2 regions of the Cobetia sp. 1CM21F genome follow, and region 1 is predicted to be linked to the other one. Evidence: riboswitches for the same ligand, from Rfam matches in the RefSeq annotation. Region 1 holds a riboswitch; the other holds the start of a gene.

What was found. A riboswitch is a leader RNA that binds a small molecule or an ion and turns the genes downstream of it on or off. The one in region 1 is predicted to bind thiamine pyrophosphate.
Region 2: it holds a riboswitch for thiamine pyrophosphate, as region 1 does, so the genes downstream of both, MSG32_RS08030 (ABC transporter ATP-binding protein) here and thiC (phosphomethylpyrimidine synthase ThiC) in region 1, are expected to answer to the same signal.

Annotation. Positions count from the first base shown of each region.
Region 1 is NZ_JALNTQ010000001.1:199,162-203,467, reverse strand. It holds gene MSG32_RS00795 (TIGR04283 family arsenosugar biosynthesis glycosyltransferase) at 1-81, shown strand, start outside; gene MSG32_RS00790 (TIGR04282 family arsenosugar biosynthesis glycosyltransferase) at 98-799, shown strand; TPP riboswitch at 953-1,079, shown strand; gene tenA (thiaminase II) at 1,226-1,885, shown strand; TPP riboswitch at 2,044-2,184, shown strand; gene thiC (phosphomethylpyrimidine synthase ThiC) at 2,311-4,306, shown strand, end outside.
Region 2 is NZ_JALNTQ010000002.1:560,786-565,091, forward strand. It holds gene MSG32_RS08020 (potassium/proton antiporter) at 1-1,066, opposite strand, end outside; gene MSG32_RS08025 (hypothetical protein) at 1,204-2,169, opposite strand; TPP riboswitch at 2,355-2,468, shown strand; gene MSG32_RS08030 (ABC transporter ATP-binding protein) at 2,527-3,279, shown strand; gene MSG32_RS08035 (ABC transporter permease) at 3,276-4,043, shown strand; gene MSG32_RS08040 (ABC transporter substrate-binding protein) at 4,190-4,306, shown strand, end outside.

The sequences.
Region 1 (4,306 bases):
TCCCCTGCACGCCTGGCACGTCTCTACGGCTATCGCGCCGCGGCGCAGGCCTGTGAGCAGCGCGGCATGCCCCATGCGTGATACGGCGTTGCCTACCTTGCCCACAGCTTATGCCGCGTCAGAGGTGCGCCCGACTCTCATCATCTTCGGTCGCCTGCCCATCGCCGGCCACTGCAAGACACGCCTGATCCCCGCACTCGGCCCCGAGGGCGCAGCTCGACTCTATGCGCGGATGCTGAGCCATATCGTTGACCACGCCTGCGCCGCGCGCCTCGGCAAGGTCGTGGTGATGCTGACGGCCTCTGCCGAGTCGTCGAGTCAGGCACCTGAACAGGCGGCTTTGCGGGCAGCGCTGGAAGCCCGGCTGCGAAGCGTTGTCGATGCCTCTGCCGACCTCACCTTCGAGGCACAGCCGCAGGGGGAGCTCGGTGAGCGAATGTCCCGGGCCATGGCCCGACATCTGCCCGAGGGGCCGGTGTTGCTGATGGGCTCCGACCTGCCGGCGCTGGACAGCCAGCGGCTGCGCGAGGCAGCCCACAGACTGCGCACTCACGACGCGGTGCTGCAGCCCACCGACGATGGCGGCTATGGCTTGATTGGCCTCAAGGCGCCCTGCCCGCAAGCCTTCCTGCTGCCCCGCTGGTGCCATGCCCATGTTTGCCGGGACACTCTGGCGCTGCTGGCACGGGCGGGGAGAACGGCCGCTTGCCTGCCGATCAGCTGGGATGTCGATGAGCCACGTGACCTTGCGCGACTGGCGCGCCACCTGCCGGCACTCATGGCCGACCTTGCCGCTTGAGACTTTCCATGAACCCGCTCACGGCTTTCTACAAACCCGCTTGAGGCTCTTCACACGTTCGGCATGCCTCCCAAAGTCGTATGCATTTTTGCTCACACTGCCCTTCTTCTGCGCTGCAGGGCTGTTACACTCGCTGCATCGTGACTCATATGTCACAGCTTGACGGGGTGCCGGTAAGACCGGCTGAGATGTCATGCGCAGGCGATGTCCTTGCGTGAATGACGATCCCGCCGAACCTGATCCGGCTAGTACCGGCGTAGGGATCAAGCGCGAAGCGATGCCACTCGATATCGTCACCACTTTCTCACGGTGACTGTCGGCACCTCCCCCGCTTTTCCCCTGCTCCTGTTCCGGTACTGGCCATGCTTGCGCCAGAGACCTGTCGCCCCATCACGGGTCGTCAGCACGCTCACCGAGGGATGCGTCATGCCTAGTTTCAACGACCTGACCAGTGCCTGCGCCGAGGAATGGCGTGACTATCTCGAGCACGACTTCGTTCGCCAGCTGGGCGAAGGTCGTCTGCCGGAGGAGTCCTTCCGCCATTACCTGCAGCAGGACTACCTGTTCCTGATCCACTTCGCACGTGCCTGGGCGCTGGCCGCCTACAAGAGCCGCACCCTCGCGGAGCTGCGTCAGGCCACGGCCAGTCTCGACACCATCCTCAATACCGAGCTCGATCTGCATATCGGCTACTGCAGCGAGTGGGGCATCAGCGAGGATGACCTGAGCGAGCTGCCGGAATCCCGCGCTACCCTGGCCTATACCCGTTACGTGCTCGATTGCGGCCAGCGCGGCGACCTGCTCGATCTGCACGTGGCGCTCGCGCCCTGCCTGATCGGCTACGGCGAGATCGCCGAGTGGCTGCTCGATCAGGACACCACCGAGATCGAGAACAATCCGTACGCGGACTGGATCGCGATGTACTCAAGCGATGACTTCAAGGAAGCCGTCGAAGCCGAACGTGAATGGCTGGATGCGCGACTCTCGGAAGTCTCGGAGCGCCGACTGGGTGAACTGGTCGATGTCTTCCGGGACGCCACGCGACTCGAGATCGACTTCTGGCAGATGGGCCTCGATCGCGCTTGAGGCATGACAGACTGACGTCCCGGCGCTCGCCATGAGCCGCTCGGGATGACGCCATCCTCCGTGGATGGCATGGCTGACAGGCCAACAGAGCCTGGATGCGAGAATGCTCCCCGTGGCAAGCCTGACGCTTCGGGCAACACCCTCGCATTGAAATCTGAACACGCTTGACGGGGTGCCGGTGGAACCGGCTGAGATCCTGCATGCATGCTTCGCCGCCCTGACGCGCGAGCTTGCCAGCAAGGGGTCCCGTGGAACCTGAACCGGTTAGGACCGGCGTAGGAATCAAGCTGATGGCCAGCCGCTGCGCGCGGCCGCCTCGCTCCCGGGCCACCTGTTGGCAAGGAGTCGGCGACGACCATCCTCTCCCTGCGCACGGTCTTCCCATGATGACGTCAGCCGTGACGTCGCCCTTTGAGGAGACCTGCATGAGCACTGCCCCGACGACACAAGACCCGCAAACCACCAACGCCGCCGAGTCACCGCTCGCCTCGCAGCCTGAGGCTGCCCCCAAGGCACGCGCGCGTGCCGGTCGCAAGGATGGCAGCCGCCACCTCGCCAGCGAAGCACAGGTCGACGCCGCCGCCATCGCGCCGCTGAGCGGCTCGCGCAAGATCTATATCGAAGGCTCCCGTCCGGACATCCGCGTGCCCATGCGCGAGATCGGCTGCTCGCCGACCCAGACCTCCAGCGGCCTGGAAGAGAACCCGCCGATCGTCGTCTACGATACCTCCGGCCCCTACACCGATCCGGCGGTCGAGATCGACATCCGCCGGGGCCTGGCGCCGCTGCGCGAGCAGTGGATCGAGGAACGCGGTGATACCGAACAGCTCAATCAACTGAGCAGTGAATATGGCCGCGTGCGCCAGGCCGACCTGCGCCTGTCGTCCCTGCGCTTCGAGCTGGACCACCGCCCGCGTCGCGCCCTGCCGGGCAAGAATGTCACCCAGCTGCACTACGCGCGCCAGGGCATCATCACCCCCGAGATGGAATACATCGCGATTCGCGAGAATCAGCGTCGTATCGCGCTGCGTGAGGAATATCAGGGCAGCGAATCCGTCGAGAGCATTCTGGGCCACCAGCACCCGGGCCACAGCTTCGGCGCCAACCTGCCCGACGAGATCACCGCCGAATTCGTGCGTGAGGAAGTCGCGCGCGGCCGCGCGATCATTCCCGCCAACATCAATCACCCGGAAAGCGAGCCGATGATCATCGGTCGCAACTTCCTGGTGAAGGTCAACGGCAACCTGGGTAACTCGGCGGTCACCTCCTCCATCGAGGAAGAGGTCGACAAGATGACCTGGGCGATCCGCTGGGGTTCCGACACCGTGATGGACCTCTCGACAGGCGCCAACATCCACGAGACCCGTGAATGGATTCTGCGCAATTCTCCCGTGCCCATCGGCACGGTGCCGATCTATCAGGCGCTGGAGAAGGTCGATGGCGTGGCCGAGAACCTCGATTGGGAGATCTTCCGCGACACGCTGATCGAGCAGGCCGAGCAAGGCGTCGACTACTTCACCATCCACGCCGGCGTCCTGCTGCGCTATGTGCCACTGACCGCCAGCCGCGTGACCGGCATCGTCTCGCGCGGCGGCTCGATCATGGCCAAGTGGTGTCTGGCGCATCACGAGGAAAGCTTCCTCTATCGCCACTTCGAGGACATCTGCGAGATCTGCAAGGCCTACGACATCAGCCTGTCACTGGGCGATGGCCTGCGCCCGGGCTCGGTGGCCGATGCCAATGACGCCGCCCAGTTCGGTGAGCTCGAGACGCTCGGCGAGCTGACGAAGATCGCCTGGCAGCACGATGTCCAGGTCATGATCGAAGGCCCGGGTCACGTGCCGATGCACCTGATCAAGGAGAACATGGACAAGCAGCTCAGCGAGTGTGACGAGGCGCCCTTCTACACCCTCGGCCCGCTGACCACCGACATCGCCCCGGGCTACGACCACATCACCTCCGGCATCGGCGCCGCGATGATCGGCTGGTTCGGCTGCGCCATGCTCTGCTACGTGACCCCCAAGGAGCACCTGGGCCTGCCCAACAAGGACGACGTCAAGACCGGCATCATCACCTACAAGATCGCCGCACATGCCGCCGATCTGGCCAAGGGCCATCCGGGCGCGCAACGCCGTGACAATGCGCTCTCAAAGGCACGCTTCGAGTTCCGCTGGGAAGACCAGTTCAATCTGGGCCTGGACCCGGACACCGCGCGCAGCTTCCACGACGAGACGCTGCCCAAGGACTCGGCCAAGGTCGCCCACTTCTGCTCCATGTGCGGGCCGAAGTTCTGCTCGATGAAGATCACCCAGGAAGTGCGTGATTACGCCAACGAACATGGCCTGACCGGCGATGCCGACAGCGTGATGGCCGGCATGCAGGAGCAGGCCGACAAGTTCAAGCGTGAAGGCAGCCAGCTCT
Region 2 (4,306 bases), on a different contig from region 1:
TGATCACCGGGAAGATCGCCAGCACAATCGGCACCGCCCCTCGCAGCCCGACCCAGCTGATGAACCACAGCTCGCGCCAGCGGAAGCGGAAGAACGGCTTGAGACACAGGATGACCGCCAGCGGGCGCACCACCAGAATCAGCGCCACGCTGAGGATGGCGGCCGGCAGCGCGAACTGCAGCATGGTCGAGGGCGAGACCAAAAGGCCCAGCATCAGGAACAGCACGATCTGCGAGAGATGCGCCATACCATCATGCACCGGCAGGATGTGCTCCAGATGCCGCCCGGGGTGATTGCCGATCATCAGGCCACACAGATAGATGGCAAGGAAACCGCTGCCACCCATCTCGTTGGTGGTGGCGAAGAGGCTCAGGCCCAGCGCCAGCGCCAGCAGCGAATAGAGGCCGGGCGCGAGGTCCAGATAGCGCATCAGACGGGCGATCAGCCAGCCGCCGGCGATCCCCATGGCGGCGCCGACACCGAACTGCAGCAGGAAGCTCATGATGCCCGACGCGACGCCGGAGAGCTGACCGGTCAGGATCTCGGCCAGCGTGATGGTCAGGAAGATCGCCATCGGGTCGTTGGTGCCGGACTCGATTTCCAGCGTCGCACCGACACGCTCATTGAGGTGAACGCCCTGACCGCCCAGCAGCGAGAAGACCGCCGCGGCATCGGTGGAGCCGACGATGGCCCCGACCAGCAGGCCTTCGATCAGGGTGAGATCAAACAGCCACATGGCCAGAAGGCCCACCAGGCCGCTGGTCATGAAGACCCCGACGGTGGCCAGCACCAGCGCCGGCTTCAGGCCGGCACGAAACGTGGACAGCCGCGTGCGCAGGCCGCCATCGAGCAGGATGAGCGCCAGCGCCAGGTTGCCGATCATGTAAGCGGATGAGGCGTCATCGAACTGGATGCCCAGCACGCCATCTTCACCCGCCAGCATGCCAAGGCCGAGGAACAGCAGTAGCAGCGGCATGCCAAGACGCGCCGAGACGCGGCTGGCCAACACGCTCAAGGCGATCAGCGTGCCTGCCAGCAAGAAATAATAATTCAGGTTCTCTACCACGAGTGCTCCCCCGCCAAGCCCTACATCAGATCTCGAGTGACGTCCACGACGACTCACCCACAGTATTCCATGTCAGCGATGGGGCTGCAGAGAAATTTCACACCTTTCATGTACTTGCAGCGTGCAGCACGCGGATTTCACGCCAGGCTGCGCGGCGAGACCCAGGCAGGGGCTGCCGCAAGCTCAGCATAGGACCGCGGGCCGAAGGCCTCCATCGCCCACAACAGCGCACGGCACAGCTCACGCTGGCCATCGAGATCGATCATGCGCCCATGGCGCGAATAGCCCTTCATAAAGGCCTGACGCTGCTCCGGCGTTTCCAGCAGCAACTCCACCAGCGCCCAGTCGAACTCGATCGGCGCCCACACCAGCGCTTCCCAATCGCTCCATACCCAGCCGGTGGCGGCGCACAGATATTGATCGGCGCGCATGTCCGGCAGACACCACACCGCGCGAGTCGGTGCCGGGAAGGTGCGCTTGAGCAGCGTGCCAAGCTCCGCGCGACGCGGGTGATGGGCGAGAAAGCGCGTGACGCGGGTATTCCAGTGCAATAGCGGCATCGGCTGCGCCAGCGGCTGACCGAAGCCCGACAGCGTATCCTGATGCAGGCGACCGAGCTGGTCGCCCAGCAGCTCACAGAAGGTGATGCTGAGATCACTCGGCTGCCCGCTGGACCACGGCAGGTGCCAGATGGGCGCGCCATCGAGACGCCCGAGAAAGGTCAGGGGCAGTGGCGGAATCGGCAGGCGCGCGGGCAAGGCGCCCGCCAGTCGCGTCAGCCCCTCCGGCGTCGCCCAGCGATCGGCGCCGAAGACCCCGCGCATGGCGCGCCAGAAGGGGTCATGGTCTGGCCCGGTGCGCGCCAGCTTGATGAGGCCGGGCGTGCCGCCACGCTGGCGCCATAGCCAGTTGGCGCTATCCGGCCAGGCGAGTGCCAACGGCTCAAGGGGTTGACCCAGATAGGTCGAGAGCCGGCGGGTCAGTGACTCCTCGGGCCAGCCCCTGGGCACGGGACGCGGCTCGCCCACGGCCTCAGCCGTGCTCGGCCGCCGTGGGGGAACGGGATAACTGGAACAGGTCGAGAGATCCGGTGTGTCGGGCATGATGATCTCCTTGGGCTACACGTCTTGTTACAGTAAAGCTCAGCATACCCAAGGCGTGGCACATCGGCATAGTCCGTTTCGCACGCCACCTCTGCCCTGCCCACCTCTGCCCTGCTCACCGGACCCGCCCCCCGCCCCTGACCCGCGTCGGACAAGACACCGGCAAGAGAGTGACGTTACACTGTCGACCTGGATGGGGGTGCCCGAGGATGGGCTGAGAGCCGCAGCGATACGTCGCGCGACAACCCCTGGAACCTGATCCGGTTGATACCGGCGGAGGGAATCCCCGACGCGTGCCCTGCATGGCGCGTCACCTGCTTCCTCCTGCCGGCACGCCGCCTGACCACGGAATTGCCTGTGTCGCTGGGACTCACCCTCAACAACGCACGAATCGATTACGCCGGCCACACGCTGTTCCGCGATATCTCCGCGCGTCTGGAAGCCGGTAGCTGGACGGCACTGCTGGGACGCTCCGGCTGCGGCAAGAGTTCGCTGCTGCGCCTGCTGGCCGGTCTGGAGATGTCAGATCTCCACCAGCTCGACCTCGCCACCGATGACGGTCAGCCGCTGACCGACCGCGTGGCCTGGATGGCGCAGCAGGACCTGCTGCTGCCGTGGCGGCGCGTCATCGACAACCTGTGGCTGGGCGATGACCTGCGCCGGCGGCCGCGCAATCGCAAACTCGCTCATGAACTGCTGGCCGCGGTCGGGCTCGAGGGCCGTGAGCAGGCCTGGCCGGACGCCCTCTCCGGCGGTCAGCGCCAGCGCGTCGCCCTCGCCCGCACGCTCTACCAGCAGGCGCCGGTCGTGATGATGGACGAGCCATTCTCGGCGGTGGATGCCATCACCCGTCTGGAGCTGCATGATCTGGCCAGCCGCCTGCTCAAGGGCCGCACCGTCCTGATGGTGACCCATGACCCGCTGGAGGCATTGCGCCTCGCCGATCAACTGCTGGTGCTGCGCCCGTCGAGCCTCCCGGGTCACGGCGCCGAGCTGGAACGCCTGCCGGGGCTTGGCGCCGCACGCCCGGTGCCGCTGGATGACCCGGCCCTGCCACCGGCGCAGGCGCAACTGATCGCCCGCCTGCGTGATAGCGAGGAGGCCGCATGAAACGTCTGCACGCCATGCGTCACCTCGTCATCAGCGCGCTGCTCCTGCTGGGGCTTTGGCAGCTGGTCATTGCCGTTACCGCCGTACCGCCCTACATTCTGCCCACGCCGCAGGCCGTGCTCGAGGTGCTGATCCAGAAGGCGCCGCTGCTGGCCCATCACGCTGGCGTCACCATCAGCGAGATACTGGCCGGGCTGGTGCTGGGCATTCTGCTCGGCCTTGCCACCGCGCTGGCGCTGGCCTTCATTCCCCGCCTGCGCCGCACCCTGCTGCCGATGCTGCTGATCAGCCAGGTGATACCGCTGTTCGCGATCGCGCCGCTGCTGGTGCTGTGGCTCGGCTATGACATGCTGTCCAAGGTGGTGATGGCGACGCTGATCATCTATTTCCCGGTCGCCTCCACCGGCTACGACGGCCTGCGCCAGACCCAGCAGGGCTGGCTGGATCTTGCCCATACCCTGGGTGCCAGCCCATGGCGCCGGCTGATCCACATCCAGTTGCCCGCCGCGCTGCCGGCACTGGCCTCCGGCATTCGCATGGCCGCGACCGCCGCCCCCATCGGCGCCGTCATCGGGGAATGGGCCGGTGCCAGTCAGGGGCTGGGCTATCTGATGCTCAACGCCAACGCGCGCATGGAAATCGACCTGATGTTCGCCGCCCTGCTGGTGCTGGTCGCCTTCTCCCTGCTGCTCTATTTCTCGCTGGATGCGCTGCTGCGCGCCCTGATGCCCTGGCACCGCGACCGGCTGACACGCCTGAGCTGACACGCCGGGGCTTCGAGTAACTACCGCAAGACCGCAAGATCGCGTAACCGAAAGACGCAACGACGCTCGACACAAATTGCATGAGCCTGACGACTGCCGCCCACGAACGGCAGCACCACTACCCTGTGATCACAAGGAACTCCGCCATGTCTCTTTCGTCATCGGCGCCACGGCGCAAAGCGCAGCCGACACGTTCACCACGTGCCTCGCTGCTGTCCACCGCCTTCGCCACCCTGCTGACCACGCTGTGCCTGAGCAGCCTG